DNA from 2 places in the Microbacterium sp. K35 genome. Region 1 is predicted to be linked to the other one. Evidence: predicted binding sites of a transcription regulator. Region 1 holds the regulator's gene; the other holds the start of a gene.
What was found. Region 1 encodes LexA, which represses DNA repair genes until DNA is damaged. Its sites were predicted from a motif close to TCGAACANNTGTTCGA; they were not measured.
Positions count from the first base shown of each region.

Region 2: the regulator LexA is predicted to act here: its motif matches at 3,324-3,339, upstream of recA (recombinase RecA).

Region 1 is NZ_SSDM01000267.1:3,458-11,311, reverse strand. Features, by position in the region: gene DW299_RS10160 (MinD/ParA family ATP-binding protein) at 1-404, shown strand, start outside; gene hisH (imidazole glycerol phosphate synthase subunit HisH) at 453-1,088, opposite strand; gene hisB (imidazoleglycerol-phosphate dehydratase HisB) at 1,085-1,702, opposite strand; gene DW299_RS10145 (histidinol-phosphate transaminase) at 1,699-2,793, opposite strand; gene DW299_RS10140 (LysM peptidoglycan-binding domain-containing protein) at 2,828-3,196, opposite strand; gene lexA (transcriptional repressor LexA) at 3,485-4,177, shown strand; gene metE (5-methyltetrahydropteroyltriglutamate--homocysteine S-methyltransferase) at 4,233-6,545, opposite strand; gene DW299_RS10125 (methylenetetrahydrofolate reductase) at 6,568-7,515, opposite strand; gene DW299_RS10120 (S9 family peptidase) at 7,703-7,854, shown strand, end outside.
Region 2 is NZ_SSDM01000306.1:16,129-23,982, forward strand. Features, by position in the region: gene DW299_RS11965 (DNA translocase FtsK) at 1-1,512, shown strand, start outside; gene pgsA (CDP-diacylglycerol--glycerol-3-phosphate 3-phosphatidyltransferase) at 1,512-2,087, shown strand; gene DW299_RS11975 (CinA family protein) at 2,084-2,593, shown strand; gene DW299_RS11980 (helix-turn-helix domain-containing protein) at 2,714-3,022, shown strand; gene DW299_RS11985 (DUF3046 domain-containing protein) at 3,041-3,265, shown strand; gene recA (recombinase RecA) at 3,537-4,583, shown strand; gene DW299_RS11995 (regulatory protein RecX) at 4,697-5,437, shown strand; gene miaB (tRNA (N6-isopentenyl adenosine(37)-C2)-methylthiotransferase MiaB) at 5,485-7,032, shown strand; gene miaA (tRNA (adenosine(37)-N6)-dimethylallyltransferase MiaA) at 7,029-7,854, shown strand, end outside.

The sequences.
Region 1 (7,854 bases):
CCTCCCGGTTCTACCGACTCATCTTCGTCGACTCGGGCAACGATGAGACCGACCCGCTGTGGCGCCGGATGATCGACCACACGGATCAGCTCGTGGTCGCGACCACCTCCCGCGGAGACCACGCCGAGGCCGGGGCCCTCCTGCTCGAAGCCCTCGCCGAACGCGACGAGCGCTCGGCTCACCTCGTCGAGCAGGCGGTCGTGATCGTCTCGCAGGCCGATCCCCACGCGACACCGACCGAGATCGGCGCGGTGTCCGACGGGTACCGCTCGCTCTGCCGAGAGGTGCATGCGATCCCGTTCGATCGGGAGATGGTCGACGGCCCGCTGCGCTACACCGCCCTCGCCGGACGGACGCAGCGAGCGTGGCTGTCGGCGGCGGCCGCCGTCGCCAGAGGGCTCTGACGCCGAACGGCCGGACCGGCCGCGTGCGACAGCCCCCGGCTCACGGGCTCAGAGGCTGGTGACCCAGTTGCGCAGCAGCTGGATGCCCGCCTCGCCCGACTTCTCCGGGTGGAACTGCGTCGCCGACAGCGGTCCGTTCTCCACGGCCGCCAGGAAGGGATCGCCGTAGGTGGCCCAGGTCAGCACCGGCTGGGGGAACGGCGGGATCACGTCGAGCTCCCACGACTGCGCCGCGTAGGAGTGCACGAAGTAGAACCGCTCCTCCTCGATGCCGCGGAACAGCACCGTGTCCTCGCCGGGGTCGACCGTGTTCCAGCCCATGTGCGGCAGCACGGGAGCGTTGAGCTCGGTGACCGCGCCCGGCCACTCCCCCAGGCCCGCGGTGTCGTGGCCGCGCTCGACCCCGTGCTCGAACAGCACCTGCATGCCGACGCAGATGCCCAGCACGGGGCGACCGCCCGCGAGACGCCGCCCGATAATCTCGTCGCCCCCGTGCGCGTGCAGCGCATCACGCACGGCCTGGAACGCCCCGACCCCCGGCACGACGAAGCCGTCGGCCTCGAGCGCCTCACTGCGGTCGCGCGTGAGCACCGCGTCGGCACCCGCGGCCACGAGCGCCTTGACCGCGGAGTGCACGTTGCCGGACTCGTAGTCGAAGACCGCGACGCGGGGTGCCGCGCTCACAGGGCCCCCTTGGTGGACGGGATGCCGTCGACGAGCGGGTCGAGCGCCTTCGCCTGACGGAACGCGCGCGCGAAGGCCTTGTACTCCGCCTCGGCGATGTGGTGCGGGTCACGGCCGCCGATCACGCGCACGTGCACCGTCAGCGCCGCGTTGAACGCGATGGCCTCGAAGGAGTGGCGCACGAGCGAGCCCGTGAAGTGCCCGCCGATGAGGTGCTGCTCGAAACCGACGGGCTCGCCCTCGTGCACGAGGTACGGACGACCGGAGATGTCGACGACGGCCTGCGCCAGCGCCTCGTCGAGCGGCACGAGCGCATCGCCGTAGCGGGAGATGCCCGCCTTGTCGCCCAGCGCCTCCAGGATGGCCTGACCCAGCACGATCGAGACGTCTTCCACCGTGTGGTGTGCGTCGATGTGCGTGTCACCGGAGGCGCGGACGGTGAGATCGGTCAGCGAGTGCTTCGCGAACGCCGTCAGCATGTGGTCGAAGAACGGCACGGAGGTGTCGATGCGGCTCACCCCGGTCCCGTCGAGGTTCAACTCCAGCTCGACGGTCGACTCCGACGTGCTGCGCACACGACGCGCGGTGCGGGCGGGGTTCGCGGGGGTGGTCATGATGCCGATCCTATCGAGGCCAGGGCGTCCAGGAACGCGGTCGTCTCGGCCTCGGTGCCCGCGCTGACGCGGAGGTGGCCGGGGATGCCGACGTCGCGCACGAGCACGCCGCGGTCGTACAACTGCCGCCACGTGGCCTGCGGGTCGGCCACGCCACCGAACAGCACGAAGTTCGACCAGGACTCGTGCGGCGTGTACCCCAGTGCCTCCAGCGTCGCTGTGATGCGGTCGCGCTGCTCGACGATCTCCTCGACCATGCCGAGCATCACGTCGGCGTTACGCAGCGCCGCCACCGCCGCGGCCTGCGTGAGCGCGCTCAGGTGATACGGCAGCCGCACGAGGCGGAGCGCGTCGATGAACGCGGGGTCTGCGGCCAGGTAGCCGACTCGCGCTCCGGCGAACGCGAAGGCCTTGCTCATGGTGCGCGACACAGCGAGCCGCGGACGGCCGTCGAGGAGCGTGAGCGCGGACGGCGCGTCGTGCGGTGCGAACTCCTGATACGCCTCGTCGACGATCACCACGCCGCGCGCGGCCTCGTAGACCGCCGCGACGACGTCGAGCCCGAGCGGCGTACCGGTGGGGTTGTTGGGCGAGCACAGGATCACCACGTCGGGGTCGGCGGCGCGCACCTGTTCCGCGGCTTCCTCCGGCGTGATCGAGTAGTCGGGGTGCCGGGTGCCGGCGACCCATGACGCACCCGTGCCCTGCGCGATCAGCGGATACATCGAGTAGGTCGGAGCGAAGCCGAACGCCGTCCGCCCCGGTCCGCCGAACGCCTGCAGGATGTGCTGCAGCACCTCGTTCGAGCCGTTGCCCGCCCAGATCTGCTCGGCCGTGAGCCCGTGACCGAGGTAGTCCGCGAACGCCTCCCGCAGCGTGGTGAACTCCCGGTCGGGATAGCGGTTGACGTCGCGGATCGCCACGGCGATGTCGTCGAGGATGTCGCTGGCGACCTCGTCAGGAACGGGATGCGTGTTCTCGTTGACGTTGAGGGCGATCGGGAGCGGTGCCTGCGGTGCGCCGTACGGAGTGAGTCCGCGCAGATCGTCGCGCAGCGGGAGATCGTTGAGGGAGAGGGTCACCCTATCCATGTTAAGAGGACGAGGCGGCACCGACGGCCATGCGTCACTCCGCGTACTGCGCCGGGATCGCGAGCTCCTGACCGATCTGGATCTCTCCGCCGCGGAGCAGGTTCATGCGGCTGATGTCGCCGATCACGTCGCGCGGGTCGGCCTCGGGAGCGATCGAGCCGGCGATCGACCAGAGGGTGTCACCGGGCATGACCGTGATGGTCTCGACGGCGGCCACGGGCTTGTCGGCACCGGAGGCGATGGCGCTGCCGCCGCTGATCGCCGCGAAGGCGATGCCGACGGCGAGCGGGACGGACGCGACCGCGAGCAGCACACCGCGACCGCGAGCCGTGAGCCGGAGCCGCGTGGCCGGACGGGCCGTGGCGGAGATCGCGGTCGCGGTGCTGAGGCTGATGGTGCTCATGTCTGCTCCTTCACTGTCCCGGCGCCGCGAGGGCCCGGGGAGGTTGGCGTAGCGTTCGCATCCGCGACTCGGCCGGGAGCCGTGAATGCGAAGCTACGTTCCGAAGATATCTTCGAGTTCGAACATCTGTCAAGCTGTCTTCGAAACCCGGTCCACGAATCGTCCGACACGCTCGAACAGATCTTCCAGATCGGCGCGATTCTCGGATACGGTTTCGACAAGGACACCCCACCACGGGCCACCGACATTCGAAGAGCGACGTCGGATCTCACGCACTGAAGGAGCATCATGAGCGAGACCACAGCCCCGGAGTCGGAGGCGCCGCGGACCCGCCGTCGCAAGAGCCTCAGCCCCAAGCAGATGGCGATCCTGGAGGTCATCCAGGCCGCCATCGCCCAGAACGGCTACCCGCCGAGCATGCGCGAGATCGGCGACGCCGTGGGGCTCAAGTCGCTCTCCAGCGTCACGCACCAGCTCGGCCAGCTGGAGCTGAGCGGCTACCTGCGTCGAGACCCGGGCAAGACGCGGGCCATGGAGGTGCTGATCGACCTGCCCGGCACCGGCTCCGGCGCCGAGAACCCGGCCGATGTCACGACTCCCGTCGGCGACGCCGCGCTCGTGCCCCTCGTCGGCCGCATCGCCGCCGGCGTGCCCATCACCGCGGACCAGCAGGTCGAGGAGATCTTCCCGCTCCCGCGGCAGCTCGTCGGCAAGGGCGACCTGTTCATGCTCAAGGTCTCCGGCGAGTCGATGATCGACGCCGCCATCTGCGACGGCGACTGGGTCGTCGTCCGCTCGCAGCACGACGCCGAGAACGGCGAGATCGTCGCGGCGATGCTCGATGGCGAGGCCACCGTCAAGGTGCTCCGTCGCCGCGATGGACACACGTGGCTGCTGCCGCGGAACACCGCCTTCGAGCCCATCCTCGGCGACGAGGCCGTGGTGCTCGGCAAGGTCGTCGCGGTGCTGCGAGCCGTCTGACCCGGACACGACGAAGGCCCTCCCCGATCGCACGGAGAGGGCCTTCGTCACATGATCAGACCGAGGCGCCCACCTCGGCGCGCACGCGGCGCGTGGCCTCGACGATGTTCCGCAGCGACGCGGTGGTCTCCTCGTAGCCGCGGGTCTTGAGGCCGCAGTCCGGGTTGACCCAGAGCTGCCGCGTGGGGATCTCCTCCACGGCGCGACGCAGCAGGGACTCCACCTCCTCCACCGCGGGAACCCGCGGGGAGTGGATGTCGTAGACGCCGGGGCCGATGCCGTGGTCGAACCCGGCCTCGGCGATGTCCGCGACGACCTCCATCCGGCTGCGGGCGGCCTCGATGGACGTGACGTCGGCGTCCAGCGCGCGGATCGCGTCGATCACGACACCGAACTCCGAGTAGCAGAGGTGCGTGTGCACCTGCGTGCCCGGTGCTGCCCCACCGGTCGCCAGACGGAACGACGCCACCGACCAGTCCAGGTAGGACGGCTGATCGGCCTTCTTCAGCGGCAGCAGCTCGCGCAGGGCCGGCTCGTCGACCTGGATCACGGCGATGCCCGCCGCCTCGAGGTCGGCGATCTCCTCGCGCAGCGCCAGGGCGACCTGGTTCGCGGTCTCCCCCAGCGGCTGGTCGTCGCGCACGAACGACCACGCGAGGATCGTCACCGGCCCCGTGAGCATGCCCTTGAGGTGCTTCGCGGTGAGCGACTGCGCGTATCCGGACCAGTCGACCGTGATCGGTGCCGGCCGGGAGACGTCGCCCCACAGGATCGACGGGCGTGTGGCGCGGGAGCCGTACGACTGCACCCACCCGTGCTCCGTGACCGCGAAGCCGTCGAGGTTCTCGGCGAAGTACTGCACCATGTCGTTGCGCTCCGGCTCCCCGTGCACCAGCACGTCGAGTCCGAGGTCCTCCTGCAGCGACACGACCGCGGCGATCTCCCGGCGCAGGAAGTCGTCGTAGTCGTCGCGGGGGATCTCACCGCGCGTGAACCGTGCCCGTGCGCGACGGATGTCGGCGGTCTGCGGGAACGACCCGATCGTCGTCAGGGGCAGGACCGGGAGGCCGAGGGCCTCCTGCGCACTCTCCCGCTCCTCATAGGACACCCGCGAGAAGTCGGCGTCGACGAGCGCCCGCTCGCGCACCGCGCCGTCGCGCACGCCCGGCGCGTCCAGCCGGTCGCGCAGGGCCGCCGAGGCCTCGTCGAGCTCGGCGGCGATCGCCTCGGGACCCTGCGACAGCCCGCGGGCCAGAACGCCGACCTGCTGCACCTTCTGATCGGCGAACGCCAGCCACGACACCAGGCGGGGGTCGAGCGAGGTCTCGTCGGCGACGTCGTGCGGCACGTGCAGCAGCGAGGTCGAGGTGGAGGCCGACACGGCCGCGGCCCCCAGGTCGCGCAGACGCTCGAGCGTGGCGAACGCTGCGGCCAGGTCGCCCCGCCAGATGTTGTGCCCGTCGATCACGCCGCCGACGAGCGTCTTGTCCGCGAGACCCTCCGCCGCGGACGGCACAGCGCCACGGACCAGGTCGACCGCGATCGCCTCGACGGGCGCGGCCGCGAGGACCGGGAACACGGCGTCGAGCGCCGCGTACGGGGCGGCGACGAGGATCGACGGACGGTCCTCCGCTCCCCCGAGCACGGCGAGTGCACGTTCGGCCGCGGTCGCCAGGGCGGCGGTGTCGGCGGGGAGCGACTCGCTCACGAGCGCCGGCTCGTCGAGCTGCACCCAGGTCGCTCCCGCGGCCCGGAGGCGGGCGAGCAGCTCCCGGTACACGGGGAGCACGTCGTCCAGGCGCGACAGCGGATCGAAGCCCTCGGGGGCGTCGTCCGAGGCCTTCGCGAGCGCCAGCAGGGTGACCGGGCCGACCACGACCGGGCGCGTGGTGAAGCCTGCGGCAGCGGCCTCTGCGACCTCGCGCACGAGCCGGTCGCTGGACAGCGAGAACACCGTCTCCGGACCGATCTCCGGCACGAGGTAGTGGTAGTTCGAGTCGAACCACTTCGTCATCTCCAGCGGCGCGCGCTCCCCCTCGCCCCGCGCGATCGTGAAGTACGCCGGGAGGCCGACCGTGCCGTCGGCGGCGCGCAGGTGCTCGAAGCGCGAGGGGATCGCGCCCACGGTCACCGCGGCGTCGAGCACCTGGTCATAGAACGAGAAGGACTCCGGGATCGCGGAGTCGTCCCGGCCGAGGCCGAGCGCGGCGAGCCGCTCTCGGGTGGCGGCGCGCAGCTCGGCGGCCGTGCGCTCCAGCTCCTGCTCGTCGATGCGGCCCGCCCAGAACGCCTCCACGGCCTTCTTGAGCTCGCGGCGACGGCCGATGCGGGGGTAGCCGAGGATGGTTCCCTCGGGGAATGCGGTCATGGTGTTTCCTTTCGGCGGGGGTCTAACGGCGCAGAGCCGGGAGGATGCCGGCTTCGGCGAGGACGGTGAGGACGGTCTCGTGCTGGTTGAAGGCGTAGAGGTGCACGCCGGGGGCGCCGCCGGCCACGACCTGCGCGGCCAGGCGCGCGGCCCAGGCGATGCCGATCTCGCGGCGCCCCTCGGCGGTCGGCTCCACGTCGAGGGCGATGGAGAGCTCTCCGGGCAGCTCCTCTCCCGTGAGCTCCAGCACGCGGGAGAGCCGGGCGGGCGAGGTGATGGGCATGATGCCGGGCAGGATCGGGATGGTCACCCCGGCCGCGCGGGCACGCTCCACGAAGGCCAGGTAGTCGTCGGCGTGGAAGAACAGCTGCGTGATCGCGAACGTCGCACCGGCGGCCTGCTTCGCGAGCAGGGCCTCCACGTCCTGCGTGCGGTGGGTCGCCCGCGGGTGGCCCTTCGGGAACGCGGCCACCGCGATGTTCACCCTCCGCCGCGGCGCGACCCGGGCGGCACCGGGGATCCCGGGAACCGGCGACTCCTCGTACGGCGCACGCTCGGCCTGCACGCGGTCGATCAGCTGGACGAGCTGGGCCGCGCTCTCCAGGTCGCCGAGGAAGTCCTCGGTCTGCCCGGCGGGCGGGTCGCCCCGCAGGGCGAGGAAGCTGAGGATCCCCGCGTCGAGGAACTCGCGGATGAGCGCGGTCGCCCCGGCGTAGGTGTTGCCGACGCACGTGAGATGAGCGAGGGGCTCGACGTCGGTGTGGGTGCGGATGAAGCGCAGCACGTCGAGCGAGCGCCCCCCGGTGGAGCCGCCGGCACCGTAGGTCACCGACAGGAACTCCGGACCGGCTGCGGCCAGGCGCACGACGGTCTCGTGCAGCGCCTCCTCGCTCGACGCGTTGCGCGGAGGGTAGAGCTCGAAGGAGAACGGCACGCGGGCGGTGCCGGTGGTGTCGATCTCGGTGGACATCTTCACTCCTGGGGACAGGGGGCCGGGGCGCGCGGACGGCACGGGAGGCGTGTCGTTCGCGGGCGGGTGCCGGGCTCGGCTGTCGCTCCACGCCCTGGACGAACCGGGCGTTTCCAGCAACCTAGAACAGCCCCGCGCGGGGCCGCACGTGTGTGACGCCGTGTGTCGGTCCGCCTAGGCTCGAGGCATGTCGTCGCTGCCCTTCGGTTCCTGGCCCTCCCCCTTCACCGCCGCGTCTGTCGCGACCTCCGCACCGCGCATCGACGGCGCCCGGTTCGCCGGGTCGGAGATCTGGTGGGGCGAGTCCGTGCCGGCCGAAGCCGGACGCGTGACCGTACG
Region 2 (7,854 bases), on a different contig from region 1:
GACCAGTTCAAGGTCGACGCGAAGGTCACCGGCTTCTCGCGCGGCCCGACGGTCACGCAGTACGAGGTCGAGGTCGGTCACGGCGTCAAGGTCGAGAAGATCCTGCAGCTCAGCAACAACTTCGCCTACGCCGTCGCCTCGAACGACGTCCGCATCCTCTCTCCGATCCCTGGCAAGAGCGCGATCGGCATCGAGATCCCGAACACCGACCGGGAGACGGTGGCCCTCGGCGACGTGCTACGTTCCGCCGCAGCGCAGAAGAGCACTCACCCGCTCACGATCGGCGTCGGCAAAGACGTCGGTGGCAACTTCGTCGTCGCGAACCTCGCCAAGATGCCGCACCTCCTCGTCGCCGGCTCCACCGGCTCGGGTAAATCGAGCTTCGTGAACTCGATGATCACGAGTCTGCTGATGCGCGCTCGCCCGGCGGATGTGCGCATGGTGCTGATCGACCCGAAGCGCGTGGAGCTCACGAGCTATGCCGGGGTGCCGCACCTGATCACGCCCATCATCACGAACCCGAAGAAGGCGGCCGAGGCGCTGCAGTGGGTCGTGAAGGAGATGGACATGCGGTACGACGACCTCGCGTCGTTCGGCTTCCGTCACATCGACGACTTCAACCGTGCCGTCCGCGCCGGTGAGGTCGAGGTGCCGGTCGGCAGCGAGCGGGTTCTCAAGCCGTACCCGTACCTGCTGGTCGTCGTTGACGAGCTCGCCGACCTCATGATGGTCGCCCCTCGTGACGTCGAGGACTCGATCGTGCGCATCACGCAGCTCGCTCGCGCGTCCGGCATCCACCTGGTGCTCGCCACGCAGCGTCCGAGCGTCGACGTCGTCACCGGTCTCATCAAGGCCAACGTGCCGTCCCGGCTCGCGTTCGCGGTCACGAGCGTCACCGACAGCCGCGTGATCCTCGACAGCCCCGGCGCCGACAAGCTGATCGGTCAGGGAGACGCGCTCTTCTCGCCGATGGGCTCGTCGAAGCCCTTCCGCCTGCAGGGTGCCTGGGTGGACGAGAAGGAGATCGACGCCGTCGTCAAGCACGTCACGCGTCAGGCTCGACCGGAGTACCGCGCCGATGTGCAGGAGGCGATGGAGCCGAGCAAGAAGAAAGAGGTCGACGAGGACATCGGCGACGACCTCGAGCTCCTCCTCGCCGCGGCCGAGCTCATCATCTCGTCGCAGTTCGGATCGACGTCGATGCTGCAGCGCAAGCTCCGCGTCGGGTTCGCGAAGGCCGGTCGGCTCATGGATTTGCTCGAGTCGCGTGAGGTCGTCGGCCCGTCGGAGGGGTCGAAGGCCCGCGACGTGCTGGCCACCCCGGAACAGCTGCCGCAGGTCATGGCCCGCCTTCGCGGTGAGGACGTGCCCGCGTCCGCTCCGAGCGCCGGCGCACCGGCCGCCGCACCTCCGTCGCCCGAGCGCGACCCGATCGCGGGGCAGTACGACGGGCTTCCGGTCGTGGAGGCGGAAGGCGATGAAGACGCCTGGGGCCTGACGGGACGCGACTGATGGCCATTTCCCGGCAGCTCCCCAACGCGATCACGGTGGCGCGGATCCCGCTCGCGGTGGTCTTCTTCGTTCTCCTGCTCCTCGGTGGCACCTATGGAATCCCGGATCCGGTGGTGCGTTGGATCGCCGGCATCCTCTTCATCGTGGCCATCTCGACCGACTGGGTCGACGGGTATCTCGCGCGTCGCTACGACATTGTGAGCGACTTCGGGAAGCTGTGGGATCCGATCGCCGACAAGCTCCTCACGGGGGCCGGCTTCATCGGGCTGGCCATTCTGGGCGAGGTCAACTGGTGGATCGTGATAGTGATCCTCGTCCGCGAGTGGGGTATCACGATTCATCGTCTGGTGGTCGCGAGCGAGCATGTCGTCGCTGCCGCCTGGATGGGCAAGATCAAGACCGCGTTCCAGGGCGTGGCCCTCGGCTGGGCGTTGTTGCCGCTTCACGTGTGGATCGGTCTCGGTCCGTGGACGACCATCACCTTCGTGCTCATGCTGATCGTGCTCGTCCTCACGGTGGTCAGCGGAATCGACTACATCGTGGCGCAGGTACGCGGTTCGCGACAGCGGTCATGACGTCGTTCACCCCTGAGATGGTCGTGGGCGCCCTGCGCGCGCGCGGCTGGACGCTCGGGGTCGCCGAGTCGCTGACCGGCGGCGCGGTCTGCGCGGCGCTGGTCGCCGTTCCCGGAGCCTCCGTCGTTCTCCTCGGCGGCGTGGTCGCGTATGCGACGCCGGTCAAGCATTCGCTGCTCGGGGTGGACGCCGAGCTGCTCGCGACACAGGGACCCGTCCATCCCGAGGTGGCGCGGCAGATGGCCGAGGGGGTTCGCCACGCCGTCGCCGTCGACGGACGGTCGGCGGACGTCGGTATCTCCACCACCGGGATCGCCGGGCCGCAGTCGCCGGACGGTCAGCCGGTCGGGACCGTCCATCTGGGCGTCGTCACTCCGGAGGGCACTCGCACGGAGGCGTTCGTCTTCGACGGCGACCGAGCGGCGGTACGCGCGCAGTCGGTGGCGATGCTGGTGCGAATGCTGGCTGAGGCGGTCGGGGAATACGAGCCGTCAGCCGAAGGTTGATACCGATGTGCTCACATTCAAACCACAGAGTGCAAGGGTAGATTCTGTGCAGGCCAGGAGGGCTAGACTGGCTGTCTCTTCGAGGGGAACCTCGATCGAACACATGGGGAGGAGGTTCCGATGATTCTTGTACGACAGGAAATCGGCGATGTGCTGAGGGACTTCCGCTTGCAGAAGGGGCGCACCCTCCGGCAGGTCGCAAGCAAGGCGTCCGTCGCGCTCGGCTACCTGAGCGAGGTCGAACGCGGACAGAAGGAGGCGTCGAGCGAGATCCTCGCCTCGGTCGCGGAGGCCCTCGACGTTCCCATCTCCACCATCATGCGCGAGGTCGGGGATCGCATCTCCGTCCTCGAGGGCATCCAGGTCTTCCCCGACGTCGTTCCCGACGATCTGGTCGCCTCGGTCGAGCCCGAGCTCTCGCTGCACTGACCACTCGGCCGGGTGACGATGCGACGTAGCGAATTCCTTCGCGCCGTCGACGCGGAGTTCCAGGCGCGAGGGCCGTCACTGGTGAACGACCTCAGTCTGACGGCGGTCAACGGCCGTACCGCGAGCGAAGCGCTGGCGGACGGCGTGCCGCCCCGGGAGATCTGGCTCGCTCTGTGCGAGGAGATGGATGTTCCGCTGTCTCGGCGGCACGGCGTCGGACGGCTGGAGCCGCGGAGCCGCTGAGTTGCTGCTCTCGTTCTCCGGGGTGTGCGGAACTCCGACACGCCGCGTTGCGCTGCTGTCGAAAATCTGTTCGAACCGGGCGTAGTCTTCTGCACAAGTGGTTTCGATGCCTGGATCATCACAGACCTCGGGTGGGCCGATGCAATGTCGGTGGCTCGTCCTAGCGTGAGGACCAGGCTGAAGAAGCCACACGCCTTGTCGGAGAGTTCCTTCCAGCCGGAAGAGCCGCGACAGCCTACAGGCGGCATCACACGCGCAGAAGGAGCACACCATGCCATCACCCGCCGACCGCGAGAAGTCCCTCGAGACCGCCCTCGCGCAGATCGACCGTCAGTTCGGAAAGGGCTCGGTCATGCGGCTGGGCAGCGATGAGCGCGCCCCCGTGGCAGTCATCCCCACCGGCTCCATCGCCCTCGACGTCGCCCTCGGGGTCGGAGGCCTGCCGCGTGGCCGCATCGTGGAGATCTACGGCCCGGAGTCCTCGGGTAAGACCACACTCACCCTGCACGCCATCGCCAATGCGCAGCGCGCGGGTGGTATCGCGGCGTTCATCGACGCGGAGCACGCGCTCGACCCCGACTACGCCGCGAAGCTGGGCGTCGACATCGATTCCCTGCTGGTGTCGCAGCCGGACACCGGTGAGCAGGCGCTGGAGATCGCCGACATGCTCGTGCGGTCCGGTGCCATCGATCTCATCGTCGTCGACTCGGTCGCGGCCCTCGTGCCGCGAGCCGAGATCGAGGGTGAGATGGGCGACTCCCACGTGGGTTTGCAGGCCCGGCTCATGTCGCAGGCGCTGCGCAAGCTGACGGGTGGGCTCAACCAGACCAACACCACGATGATCTTCATCAACCAGCTGCGCGAGAAGATCGGCGTCTTCTTCGGATCGCCCGAGACCACCGCCGGTGGAAAGGCGCTCAAGTTCTACGCCTCCGTGCGCATGGACATCCGACGGATCGAGACCCTCAAAGACGGAACCGACGCCGTCGGCAACCGTACGCGGGTCAAGATCGTCAAGAACAAGATGGCCCCGCCGTTCAAGCAGGCGGAGTTTGACATCCTCTACGGCGTGGGGATCTCTCGCGAGGGCAGCCTGATCGATTTCGGCGTGGAGCACGGGATCGTCAAGAAGTCTGGCTCGTGGTACACCTACGACGGCGACCAGCTGGGGCAGGGCAAGGAGAACGCGCGCACGTTCCTTCTCAACAACCCCGACATCGCCCTCGCCATCGAGACGCAGATCAAGCAGAAGCTCGGCATCGGTGCGCAGCCCGCGCCCGCGTCTGCGGACGAGCTCGCTGAGCGTCGCCCGGCCTGATGAACGAGCAGCGTGGGGGCGATCCGGAACGGATCGCCCCCATCATCCCTCTCTTCGGAGGGGCGCCTTCTCGGCAGCCCTCACGACGGCCTACCCCGCCCGATCATTCGGGGGTGGACGCGCCGGCATCGACTGACGGCGCCGCGTCGTGGCGCTCGACCTGGCATCAGGCGCCGTCCGACTTCCCGCAGGAACCCGACGCGGGCACGCCGAGCGAACGGCATCCCGCACGCGGTCGACGCGGGCGATCGACAGCGGGCACCCCGGTCCCTCGGCTGCGCGCGATCGACGAGGGGACGCTCGGCGGGGCGGATGCCGAGCGGGGAGACGAGGACGGTCCCACCACGGAGGAGGTCCGTGTCGCGGCCGAAGAATCTCTGCTCCGCAAGCTTCGCACCCGCTCGTTGTCCGTCTCCGAAGCGCGCCTGGTCTTGAGAGGCCACGGGGTGGAGGCGAACGACGTCGACGACCTGATCGAGGATTTCTGCCGTCGCGGTTACCTCGACGACGCGGTGCTCGCCGAGATGCTCGTGACCTCGGGCGCCGAACGAAAGGGGCAGGGGCGTGTCGCGCTGTCCCGTGCGCTCGCCCAGCGCGGGATCCCGCGAGAGGTGATCCATGCGGCGCTGGAGGAACTCCCTGACGACGATGCGGAGCGGGCGCTGGAGTTCGCTCGCACCAAGGCGCGGTCTCTCAGCCGGCTCGACGCCGATACGGCGCTTCGTCGCCTCACGGGTCAGCTGGCGCGGCGCGGTTATGCCGGATCGGTCGCGATGACCGCCGCCAAGACGGCGCTGCGCGAGGCGTCGTCCGGTGGTTCCGGGTCCGGCGTGCGCTTCGTGGATTCCGACTGAGGGCGCCGCCCTGAGCGCGGTGACGGGGCTCGTACAATGGACAGATCATGACTATCCCCCGCAGTGAACCGACGATTATCAGCGCCTCATCGGCGGCCGTCGACGACGACGACGGGCGACAGCGATCGTATGAGGTGCGTACCTTCGGGTGCCAGATGAACGTGCACGACTCCGAGCGGCTGTCCGGTTCGCTCGAGAGCGCGGGCTACGTCCCTGCGCCCGCGGGCAGTGAAGCCGACGTCGTCATCATCAACACCTGCGCCGTGCGCGACAATGCGGCGGGCAAGTTGTACGGCACTCTCGGACACCTCGCCGCGGTGAAGCGTCGGAAGGCGGGCATGCAGATCGCCGTCGGTGGCTGTCTCGCACAGATGGACAAGCAGGCGGTGCTCGACAAGGCGCCGTGGGTCGATGTCGTCTTCGGAACGCACAACATGGGCTCCCTGCCCGGCCTCCTCGAGCGCGCCCGCCACAACGGAGACGCGGAGCTGGAGATCCTCGAGTCGCTCGAGGTGTTCCCGTCCACGCTTCCCACCAAGCGCGACTCCGCCCACAGCGGTTGGGTGTCGATCTCGGTCGGCTGCAACAACACCTGCACGTTCTGCATCGTTCCGAGCCTTCGTGGCAAGGAGAAGGACCGCCGCCCGGGCGACATCCTCAACGAGATCCGGCTGCTGGTCGAGGACGGCGCGATCGAGGTCACCCTGCTCGGCCAGAACGTCAACTCGTATGGTGTGGAGTTCGGAGACCGCCAGGCCTTCGGCAAGCTGCTGCGCGCGGCCGGGCAGATCGAGGGCCTGGAGCGGATCCGATTCACGAGTCCGCATCCGGCCGCCTTCACCGACGACGTGATCGACGCGATGGCCGAGACACCGAGCGTGATGCCGCAGCTGCACATGCCGCTCCAGTCGGGCAGCGACCGCATCCTCAAGGCCATGCGGCGTTCGTACCGCAGCGAGCGTTTCCTGGGCATCCTCGATCGGGTGCGGGCACGCATCCCGCACGCGGCCATCACGACCGACATCATCGTCGGGTTCCCGGGCGAGACCGAGGAGGACTTCGAAGACACGATGCGGGTGGTCGAGCAGGCACGCTTCTCCGGAGCCTTCACGTTCCAGTACTCGATCCGGGAGGGCACACCGGCGGCGACGATGGCGGATCAGGTTCCGAAGGCCGTGGTGCAGGCCCGCTACGATCGCTTGATCGCACTGCAGGAGCGCATCTCGCTGGAAGAGAACCAGAAGCAGGTCGGCCGCGAGATCGAGGTGCTCGTGTCGACCGGGGAGGGCAAGAAGGACGCCGAGACCCACCGCCTGACGGGCCGAGGCGAGGACAACCGTCTCGTGCACTTCGAGGTCCCGCCGGGGTCGGAGCTTCCGCGCCCGGGTGACGTCGTCACGGTGACGGTCACGCACGCCGCGCCGTTCCACCTGCTGGCCGATGACCCCACCGGCGCGCCTCTGCGCATCCGCCGGACACGGGGCGGAGATGCCTGGGACCGCTCGCAGGCGGAGTCGTGCGCGGTGCCGTCACCGAGTGCGAGCGGGTCGAGCGCCGTGTCGCTCGGGCTTCCGACGCTGCGCGTCGGCGTGTGACCGCGCCGCGACTCTGGGCGATCGTCGGTGCCACGGGCACGGGCAAGAGCGACCTCGCCCTGGACCTGGCCGAAGCGCTGCGGCGTCAGGGTAACCCGGCCGAGATCATCAACGCCGACGCGATGCAGGTGTATCGCGGCATGGACATCGGCACGGCGAAGTTGCCGACCGCCGACCGTCGTGGCATTCCCCATCATCTCCTCGACGTGCGAGAGGTCACGCAGGATGCTGCTGCCGCTTGGTATCAGCCGCTGGCGCGTGCCGCGGTGCGCGACATCCAGGAGCGCGGCGGAGACGCCATCCTGGTCGGCGGCTCGGGTCTGTACGTCTCCAGCGTGATCTTCGACTTCGACTTCCCGCCGCGAGACCCGGCGGTGCGGAGGCGGCTGGAGCTCGAGTTCGAGGCCGAGGGGATCACGCCGTTGCTCGAGCGACTGCGGCTGCTCGATCCGACCACGGCGGAGCGCGTGGACCCCAGGAACAGCCGACGGGTCATCCGTGCGCTCGAAGTGGTGGAACAGGGGAGTGCTACGCACGGGGCAGCGCTTCCCGATGCGCCGACGCTGTGGATGCCGCAGACGCGGATCATCGGCCTGCGCCTGGACCGCGAGCCGCTCGTGCGCCGGCTGAACGACCGGGTCGACCGCATGTGGGCGCAGGGGCTGGTGGCGGAGGCCGAGAGTCTCCGTGGGCGTGGCCTGGAGGGCGGCACCACGGCTTCCCGCGCGATCGGCTACGCCCAGGCGCTGGGACAGTTGGACGGCCGGCTCACGGAGGCGGAGGCGATCGCGGAGACGCAGGCCCTCACCCGCCGGTACGCCC